One region of the Erwinia sp. 2186 genome, then DNA from elsewhere that is predicted to be linked to it. Evidence: predicted binding sites of a transcription regulator. Region 1 holds the regulator's gene; the other holds the start of a gene.
The links. The regulator Fur, encoded in region 1, represses iron uptake genes when iron is present. The targets are predictions, from matches to a motif close to ATAATAATGAGAACNACTATCAA.
Positions count from the first base shown of each region.

Region 1 (5,262 bases):
AAAGTGAATCTATGATACCCTAACCCCTCGTTTCAACAGTAAGAACTTTGTTATGAAATTGAATACCCGCTTGCTATCTGAACAATCCGCCCGCCCTGAGGTTCCCGTGGTGTTAATCCACGGCCTTTTTGGCAGCCTTGATAATTTGTCCGTGTTGGCGCGAGGGTTAAAGGACGATCGCCAGCTGGTGCAGATCGACCTGAGAAACCACGGTTTATCGCCTCGCGATGACCAGATGGATTATCAGGCGATGGCCCGCGATGTACTGGAAACGCTGGATGACGAAGGGATTGACCGGGTCGCGGTCATCGGACATTCGATGGGCGGAAAAGTGGCGATGGCGTTAACCGCGCTGGCGCCAGAACGCATCGAGCAGCTGGTGGTTATCGATATGGCACCGGTCGCTTATCCGACTCGCCATCACGATACGATTTTTGCGGCGCTGAAGGCGGTCACCGCAGCGGGCATTACGCAACGCAGCGATGCCGCAGCGCTGATGCGTGAAACGATAGAAGAAGAAGGCGTGATTCAGTTTCTGCTGAAATCCTTCCAGCAAGGGGAATGGCGGTTTAACGTGCCGGTGCTGTGGCAGTGCTACGATCGGATTATTGGCTGGCAGCCGGTTCCGGCCTGGGAGCATCCCGCGCTGTTTATTCGCGGCGAACGTTCGCCCTACCTGGCCGATGAATATCGTGACGCCCTGCTGGCGCAGTTCCCCAAAGCCCGTGCGCATGTGGTCAACGGTGCCGGTCACTGGGTCCATGCCGAGAAACCTGATGCTGTTTTGCGCGCAATACGCCGTTTTTTTGCGCTGTAAAAACAATTATATCCTGAGATGGCTAAATCATTGTCGTCATGACTTTCGCTGGGGTATGATGGCGCGCTAAAAATTTGTCGCTGCACGAATTTCAGCCGACATCAGGCCTGAACCATCAGAACTCCAGCCTTTCAGTATCACGATTCTATGGCAAAAGAAAACACGGACCGCACCACGATCGATCTGTTCGCAGATGACCGTCGCCCGGGACGACCAAAAACCAATCCGCTGACGCGTGATGAGCAGCTGCGTATCAACAAACGCAACCAGCTTAAGCGCGATAAAGTGCGCGGGCTGAAGCGCGTTGAACTGAAAATGAACAGTGACGCGGTTGATGCTCTGAACCAGCTTGCCGAGCAGCGTAATATGAGCCGCAGCGAGCTGATTGAAGAAATGGTCATGGCGCAGTTGGCCGATCAGGACCGCTGAACAGGCGCTTTCAGCACCCCCCGGTGAAGCACAAAGCGACAAAAGCAGGCGGATTACTCATTTATCCCCCTGTAGCTGTCTGCTATCATTGCCGGTATCTGTAATAAGCAGCCTTTACCCTATCAATACGTTTCAAGAGGTTAGTAAGTCATGGCAATCGTAGGCATTTTCTTTGGCAGCGATACGGGCAATACAGAAAACATTGCAAAAGTGATCCAGAAGCAGCTCGGTAAAGAGGTGGCTGAAGTTCATGATATCGCTAAAAGCAGCAAAGAAGACCTTGAAGCCTTTGATATTCTGCTGCTCGGTATCCCAACCTGGTACTACGGCGAAGCGCAGTGCGACTGGGATGATTTCTTCCCGACGTTGGAAGAAATTGATTTCAACGGCAAGCTCGTTGCGCTGTTCGGCTGTGGCGATCAGGAAGATTACGCTGAGTACTTCTGTGACGCGATGGGCACCATCCGCGACATTATCGAGCCTAAAGGCGCGGTGATCGTCGGTCACTGGCCAACTGAAGGCTACCATTTTGAAGCCTCGAAAGGGCTGGCGGATGATAAGCACTTCCTCGGTCTGGCTATTGACGAAGATCGTCAGCCAGAACTCACCAGTGAGCGCACCGAGCAGTGGGTCAAACAGATTTATGACGAGCTCCAGCTGAAAGAAATCCTGGAAGCGTAATCAGACCGGCCTGATTGGGAGGTATCTCACATCAGGCCAGTGGTTTTTCCTATAGAAGTAATAGACACATTTTTGTAACTTTCATCTGCAAATCTGTAAAATATCGCCATCGGTCACCCGCTTTCTCAGCGCCTTTCGCTCTAATAGCGACTATGATGAGGCAGAGCGAAATGTCAGCCCAACCGCTTGCTCTCACGGACGTAACGACTCTTCTCCTTACCTCCCTTGATTGAGATGCATCGCCAGTGGTGTTCATTTCGAAATATCAGTTCTATAATGAGACGTTTGGCTTTTCGCGACGACCGATGTTCAGGGCTTTTCAGCCACAAAGTGACTAGCAAAGTAACAGGACAATATCCGCATGACTGACAATAACACCGCATTAAAGAAGGCCGGCCTGAAAGTCACGCTTCCACGACTTAAAATTCTGGAAGTACTTCAGGAACCTGAGGGCCATCACGTCAGTGCGGAAGACTTGTACAAGCGTCTGATTGACATGGGCGAAGAGATTGGTCTGGCGACGGTTTACCGCGTTCTTAACCAATTTGATGATGCCGGGATCGTTACCCGTCATAATTTCGAAGGTGGTAAATCCGTTTTCGAACTGACTCAGCAGCATCACCACGATCATCTGATTTGCCTGGATTGTGGCAAGGTGATCGAGTTCCGTGATGAAAACATCGAAGCTCGCCAGCGTGATATCGCCACGCGCCACGGCATCAAACTCAGTAACCACAGCCTGTACCTTTACGGTCACTGCTCAACCGGTGACTGCCGTGAAGATGAGACGCTGCACGACAAGTAATCTACACTAACAGCAAAAAACCGGTGATCCTTCACCGGTTTTTTTTTGCCTGTCGCCCCGTTACAGCGCTTCCGTCCGGCTGACGCGCAGACCATCAGGACTGCGCGTACGCAGCAATACCTTACCGGCCACCGCCGGCGGTTGATCCGCCTGCCAATGCTGCCAGGTTGTCCCCTCGTCCAGGCTGTACTCAACGGTTAAGCCAGGTAGCTCGGTATTGACCACCAGCTTACCGTCCTGCACCACCCCACCGGGCACCGGCAAGCGATAGGCAATGCCGGCTTTATCCAGTTTTGCCAATTCACGTTGCCCCAGAAGGTTGGCAAACCGCTGCCAGTCCTTCAGCTGAGCCTGCTGGTCTACCAGGCGGGTTTTGCCGCCGGTATACTCTTTGCCGGCTTTATAATCCTGCTCCCAGGCTGCGCGGTGCCAGGCGCGTTCCGCCACGGACAAAATGCGCGGGAAAAGCTTGTACTCCACCTGCGCGTCGGTACGGGTGGTTTCACTCCACAGTTGAGCGGAGATGCCGTGAGCGCCAGGCCAGGGCTTGTCAGATTTAGCCGTGAAAGGTTTGCCGTCGCGATCGACGGAAGTCTCGGCGTTTTGTGGCAAGTTATCCGGCGCGAAGTGGAAAATTTTCCGTTCATCGGTAAAGCGCGTTCCCCAGTAGTATCCCCGCTCCAGCGGATTCACCTCGGCAGGAAAATCGAGATACAGGTAATCCGGATTGGAGACGATCACTTCATAACCTTTGCCTGCCCAGTCATTGGCAGAATCAAAACCGCCCCAAAACAGTGTGTCCCAGAAGTTGACCGCAACCCTGTCCGTTGCAAAGGCTTTGGCATTTTTAGCGTCTTTAATACCATCCTGCCAGGCCTGCATTTTGCCGATACCGTGTGCCTTAACCTGCTTGCTGACGTTAAGGGCAAAGTCGCTCGGCAGATGATCCAGGTCTTCGATCTTTCCTTCTTCAATCATCGTCTGGCAGACCTGGGATTTTGCCCACGGCTTATCTTGCTGGCTTAAGTCCAGTAAACCGGTGCCTTCAACGGGTGTGTTCTTATCCGAATAGCCGGATCCTAAGCGAATGTTTTTGGCTTCATCTCCGCCGAAATGCCAGGTCTTCAGCGGCTGTCCGGCAGCTTTATGCATCGCCTGGATTTCACCTATCACCTTGTCGGTAAAGCGTAACGAGGAGCTCAGGCACGGATTGAGATAGCTGGTGCGATCGTAAAGCTGCACGGAGGTGGTGTTGGAATTGTCGCTGGGATCGAGCAGGCGGAATTCATTGGCTTCTTTTTCCTTACCGGCATTGAACAAGCGATCGTAACGCGCTTCCATCGAGATTACCGCTGCCCGGGCGTGGGCCGGCATATCGATTTCCGGGATGACCTGAATACCGCGCGCATCAGCATACTTCACAATATCGATATACTGCTGACGGCTGAAATGACCGCTGCCACTGTTATCACTGTTTGGTCCCGATCCTAACTGTGGCAGCAAACAGCGCTTCTCTTCGAGATCGTGACAACGCTTGCTGCCAATCTCCGTTAACTCCGGCAGGCCTGGAATTTCAATACGCCAGCCTTCATCGTCGGTCAGATGGAAATGGAAAACGTTGAGTTTCCACGCCGCCATCTGGTCCAGCAAGCGCAGTACCACCTCTTTGCTGTGGAAGTTGCGCGCCACATCAAGGAACACCGCACGGTATTGGAAACGCGGCGCATCGCTGGCCTTTAACGTCGCCACGTTCAGGCTGCCATCGGCCGGGATCAGCGACAGGATCGACTGTAAACCGTAGAACACGCCGCTCTGGTCATAACCCACCACTTCAGCCTTGTCCTTGCCAATATTCAGCGTGTATCCCCCCGGAACGGCCAGCTTTTTATCGAACGCTTTTTGGCTCACCCGAGTGGTAATCGGGTATCCATTGGGCTGCGCTTTGATTCCCATCAACGCAAAACGCTGCTGTATGGCTTCGGCTTTCTCTGCCGACAGGCTTGCCAGTTCCAGCGTCACCCCAGCAGAGAGATCCGCGTCATCAGAGAACACCGAAACCTTCAACGGGGTGGGAAGGATTTGCCCACGTAAAGTGGACGCGGCCATCGGGGCGACATCGCTGTTTTTAGTAAAGCGGCCCTGGGCATCCATCAACAGGTTCTTATCATCTGCGATGCGCTTCCACTGAGCGCCAAAAGGCTCCACAAAATCGGTCAGTATCTCGGTATCCGTGCTGACGAGGATTTTCGGCGTGGCATCGCCAGAGGTCGCATACCAACGCGGCATCACATCGGTAATAAACAGCTGCCAGTATTCATTCACGATCGGGATCTCGATGGTTTCGCCCGCCGCAATGCCTTTGAATTTGTCTGTCGGCTCCAGGCGGGTTAAATCCCCGACAATATGCACCATGCGAAACTGATCGCTTTCGACCTTCAGCGTTTCATGCACGTTAGACATATAAATTGCCCAGTCTTTGCTGTCGATGGCGGGGCCCGGATTGGTGAAGCTAATGGTTGCGCGGTTACAG
Region 1 covers NZ_CM173824.1:3,444,659-3,449,920, forward strand. Annotated here, with positions in the region: gene ybfF (esterase) at 53-817, shown strand; gene ybfE (LexA regulated protein) at 965-1,246, shown strand; gene fldA (flavodoxin FldA) at 1,397-1,927, shown strand; gene fur (ferric iron uptake transcriptional regulator) at 2,289-2,732, shown strand; gene ACXKZG_RS16020 (beta-N-acetylhexosaminidase) at 2,793-5,262, opposite strand, start outside.

Region 2 (5,262 bases), 2.2 Mb from region 1:
CGACAGCTTCCATCCTGAACCGCAAACCCGGGGCATTCACTCCTCCGCGCTGACGGAAGAGATGCTCTGTGCCGCCGAGCGGCTGCTGGACGTGCTGGCGAATCCGCGCGATGCCCGCGTGCTGGGCCCGCAGATTGTCAGGGAAATTCTCTATCATGTGCTGCTTGGCCCGTGCGGCGGGGCGCTGATGGCGCTGGTCAGCCGCCACACCCAGTTCAGCCAGATTGCCCGCGCATTGCGCCGCATCGAACACCATTACACCGATAACCTCAGCGTTGACCTGCTGGCCGCAGAAGTGAATATGAGCGTCTCGGCGTTTCACCATAACTTTAAAGCGGTGACCAGCACCTCGCCGTTGCAGTATCTGAAGAGCTACCGGCTGCATCAGGCGCGGATGCTGATGCTGCATGAAGGATTGAAGGCCAGCGCGGCGGCAATGCGGGTAGGGTATGAAAGTGCTTCGCAGTTTTCGCGCGAGTTTAAGCGCTATTTTGGCGTCACGCCGGGCGAAGAAGCGACGCGGATGCGTCAGGCGGGATAAGAGAAAGGCCGGAGCACCGGCCTTTTTTTACGCCGATTTTTTACGGCGGATCAGCAGTACCACGCTGCCGATTAATCCGGCACAAAGCAGCACCAGCGGCAACACCATCAGAATGGTCATCACCTGATCTTCGTGCCTTTTGATAAACGGCACCTGGGTGATGGCAAAGCCCAGCGACACCAAAATGGCCACCCAGAGAAAACCACTCAGCCAGTTAAACAGCTGGAAGCGGCCGTTTTTCAGGCCGGAAATCCCCGCCATGGTCGGCAGAATGGTGCGGACAAAGCCCAGAAAACGGCCAACGATCAAAGCCGTCAAACCGTGGCGATGAAACAGATTCCACGCCCGCTGGTGATACTGCACCGGCAGATGCATCAGCCAGCTTTTCACCAGCCGCGTATTGCCCAGCCAGCGTCCCTGTAAATAGCTTAGCCAGCAGCCGAGGCTGGCGGCCAGCGTCAGGATCGCCACCGTAGGCACAAAGTCCATCACCCCTTTGGCAATCATCGCGCCTGCCAGTAACAGCAGGCTGTCGCCCGGCAGAAACGAGGCGGGCAACAGGCCATTTTCAAGAAACAGGGTAGCGAACATAATGCAATAAACTACCCAAATGACGTCCGGATTGGCCAGCGCAGCAAAATCCTGATGCCACAGCGCCTGAACAATCTCATGCAATACACCCATCTTAATTCCTGTTTACTGCGTTAAGCTGCCATTGTAGCGCTAATCCCCTCACCACACTTTGATCAAGGGCGCGGATGTCGCACCGTTAATCGTCCGTTTAGCTTTATCAGGCAGGACAGGCGGAAAGACGAGCAAATCCGGCAGCCAGGTCTTCAATCAGGTCGTCAACGTTCTCCAGGCCAATATGCAGGCGCACCAGCGTGCCAGTGAAATCCACGCCGCCGGCCGGCCGGATTTCCGCCAGCTCTTCCGGCTGATTAGCGAGGATCAGCGACTCGTAGCCGCCCCAGGAATAGGCCATGCTGAAGTGTTCGAAGCGATCGAGATACTCAGCCAGCTGCGGGTCGGTCAAACGCGCTTTCAGCACAAATGAGAACAGGCCGCTGCTGCCGGTAAAGTCGCGCTGCCAGAATTCATGTCCCTTACATTGTGGCAGAGCAGGATGATTGACCACGGAAACTTCGGCCCGATCTGCCAGCCAGTGGGCGACCTTTATGGCGCTTTCTTCATGCTGACGCAGGCGCACGGCCAGCGTTCTTAATCCCCGGCTGGCCATATAGGCGGTATCGGCATCGACCATCTGGCCCATCAGATAGGAGTTTTCACGCAGCTGTGCCCAGCAACGTTCATTGGCAACTGCGGTGCCGATCATCGCGTCAGAGTGACCAATCAGATACTTGGTGCCGGCCTGAATGGAAATATCGACGCCAAAATCCAGCGCGCGGAACAGAATGCCGGCGGCCCAGGTATTGTCGATCATGATCACCGCATCCGGCGCTTTGCTGCGCACGGCGGCGACAATCGCCGGGACATCCTGCACTTCCATGGTGATCGAGGCCGGAGATTCGAGAAACACCACCTTGGTATTTGGTTGCACCCGTTCGGCAATTTCCGCACCGATGCAGTGATCGAACCAGGTGGTGGAGACATTCATTTTGCTGAGAATTTTGGTGCAGAAGTCCTGCGTCGGTTCATAGACCGACCCCGCCATCAGCACGTTATCGCCAGCAGAAACAAAGGCCAGAATGGCGTTGGCAACCGCAGCCGCGCCGCAAGGATAGAGCGCACAGCCCGCGCCGCCTTCCAGTTCGGTCATCGCGTCCTGCAGGGAAAAGTGGGTCAGCGTGCCGCGACGGCCGTAAAATAACTCGCCATCGGCACGGCCGGCGGTACAGCGTTTTTTCTCAGCCACGCTATCAAACACCAGCGAGGAGGCCCGCTGGATCACGCTATTCACTGAGCCCTGGGTAAAACGTTTACTGCGTCCGGCGGCAATCAGCGCCGTTTCAATTTTTTTACTGGTCATCGGAATGCTCTGTTTGCGGATGTCTGGTCTGCCTTAACGTTAACACGGCAGGCGGCTGGGCGAAATTAAGCGTAGGGCACTGTGAGAAAGATTCAGCAAAAGTCGGCTGGATATGCGCTAAATCAGGAAAGTGTGTAAAAAATGTTACCCCAAAAGTAAATAGTAATGATAACCACTATCAATTCAGCACTGATTTGGTATGATCCGCACTGGTTTTTTTTACCCGTTGAATGACGTTGGAGACACAGCGTGACGAATGATTTGATGCAGACGGATCTTTCCGTCTGGGGCATGTACCAGCATGCGGACATCGTAGTAAAAGTGGTGATGATCGGCTTACTGCTGGCATCTGTCGTGACCTGGGCGATCTTCTTCAGTAAAAGTTTTGAACTCAGCGCCGCGAAACGCCGCCTGAAAAACGAACAGAACGCGCTGGCAGGTGCACGCTCTCTGCAGGAAGCCGCGCAGATCAGCGCCAGCTTTAAAGCGGGCAGCCTGACCACGCAGTTTCTGAAAGAAGCGGAAAACGAGCTGGAACTTTCCGCAGGCTCCGACGACGACAACGGCATCAAAGAGCGTACCTCTTTCCGCCTGGAGCGCCGCGTGGCGTTCTTTAGCCGTCACGCGGGCCGCGGCAACGGTTTCCTCGCCACCATCGGCGCCATCGCACCGTTCGTCGGTCTGTTTGGTACGGTGTGGGGCATCATGAACAGCTTTATCGGCATTGCCCAGACCCAGACCACTAACCTGGCAGTGGTTGCACCGGGGATTGCGGAAGCCCTGCTGGCCACCGCTATCGGCCTGGTTGCGGCCATCCCCGCCGTGGTGATCTACAACGTCTTTGCCCGCCTGATCGGCAACTACAAAGCGTCAATGGGCGATGTTGCCGCCCAGGTGATGCTGCTGCAAAGCCGCGATCTGGACCTGGCCGCCAGCGGCAGCGTACAGCGTGCGCCCGCTCAGAAACTGCGGGTAGGATAAGCACCATGGCAATGCGATTGAATGAAGATCTCGAAAGCAACGGCGAAATGCATGAAATCAACGTCACGCCGTTTATCGACGTGATGCTGGTGCTGCTGATTATCTTTATGGTCGCCGCGCCGCTGGCAACCGTTGACGTCCGCGTTAACCTTCCTGCTTCCACCAGTGCGCCGCAGCCGCGTCCTGAGAAGCCGGTTTACCTGTCAATCAAAGCCGACAAGCAGCTGTTCATTGGCAACAATGCGGTGACGCCGGAAACGCTGTTGAATGCGCTGAACAGCCAGACCGAAGGCAATAAAGAGACCACCATTTTCTTCCAGGCAGATAAGTCTGTGGATTATGAAACGCTGATGGGCGTGATGGATAAACTGCGTCAGGCGGGATATCTGAAGATTGGTCTGATGGGAATGGAAACCGCCGGGAAGTAACCGACGGGCGTTAAAAAAAGGGCCGACATGCAGATGTCGGCCCTTTTTTATTACAGCTGCACCGCCGGGGCGCCGCTGTGTCGGGTCTGGTACTGACGGATCAGGCGCTTGATAATCATTGTCCCAATCAATCCGCACACGGCGGCAAAGGTCAGCCAGACGCCAGGCATCGCCTTATCGCCGGTGACGTGGATCAGGTAGCTGGAGATGGCCGGGGTGAAGCCGCCGAACAGGGCGGTTGCCAGGCTGTAAGCCAGTGAGAAGCCGGTCGCGCGCACTTCCGCCGGCATCACTTCTGCCAGATACACCACCATCGCACCGTTATAGCTGGCGTAGAGGAACGAGAGCCACAGTTCCGCTTCCAGCAGGTGGGAAAGGCTCGGGGAACCGACCAGCCAGTGCAGCACCGGCCACGCGGTGGCAATCATCAGCAGCGTAAAGAAAATCAGCAGCGGACGGCGGCCATAATGGTCGGACACGGCACCCATGATCGGCAGCCAAATCAGGTTAGACACGCCCACGCACAGGGTGACGAAGAAGCTCTGTTTGTCGCTCATCATCAGCACGGTTTTGCCGAAGGTGGGGGTAAACGCAGTGATCATATAGAACATCACCGTGGTGGTGACCACCATCAGCATGCCCGCCAGCACCAGCGCCCAGTTGCTGGCGACCGAGCGGATGATTTGCTTCATCGACGGGTGCGTTTTACGCTGGCTGAACGCTTCGGTCTCTTCCAGCTTGCTCCGGATCCAGAACAGGAACGGCACAATCATACAGCCGATCAAAAACGGGATACGCCAGCCCCATTCGGTGACCTGATCTTTTTCCAGCAGATGGTTCAGGCCCAGGCCTAACAGCGCCGCAAAAATCACCGCGATCTGCTGGCTACCCGACTGCCAGCTAACGAAGAAGCCCTTACGGTTCTTCGGCGCGATCTCGGCCAGATAAACCGAAACGCCGCCCAGCTCAACCCCGGCAGAGAAGCCCTGCAACAGGCGTCCTAACAGGATCAGGATCGGCGCGGCGGCACCCAGCGTGTTGTAACCCGGCACCACCGCAATGGTCAGCGTGCCGATGGCCATCAAGCCCAGCGTCATCAGCAGCCCTTTGCGGCGGCCATGATGGTCAATATACGACCCCAGCACGATGGCGCCCAATGGCCGCATCAGGAAACCTGCACCGAAGGTCATCAACGTCAGCATCAGCGAGGCAAAGGGATCGTCACCCGGGAAAAAGGTTTTGGCGATAGCCGTGGCGTAATAACCAAACACCATGAAATCGAACATTTCCAGGAAATTTCCGCTGGTCACATTGAAGATGGT
Region 2 covers NZ_CM173824.1:752,658-757,919, forward strand. Annotated here, with positions in the region: gene ACXKZG_RS03480 (AraC family transcriptional regulator) at 1-541, shown strand, start outside; gene ACXKZG_RS03485 (DedA family protein) at 569-1,225, opposite strand; gene metC (cystathionine beta-lyase) at 1,332-2,531, opposite strand; gene exbB (tol-pal system-associated acyl-CoA thioesterase) at 2,781-3,512, shown strand; gene exbD (TonB system transport protein ExbD) at 3,518-3,940, shown strand; gene ACXKZG_RS03505 (MFS transporter) at 3,991-5,262, opposite strand, start outside.
Region 2: exbB (tol-pal system-associated acyl-CoA thioesterase) is a predicted target of Fur. The motif match lies at 2,691-2,713, and genes of this name have one in related genera.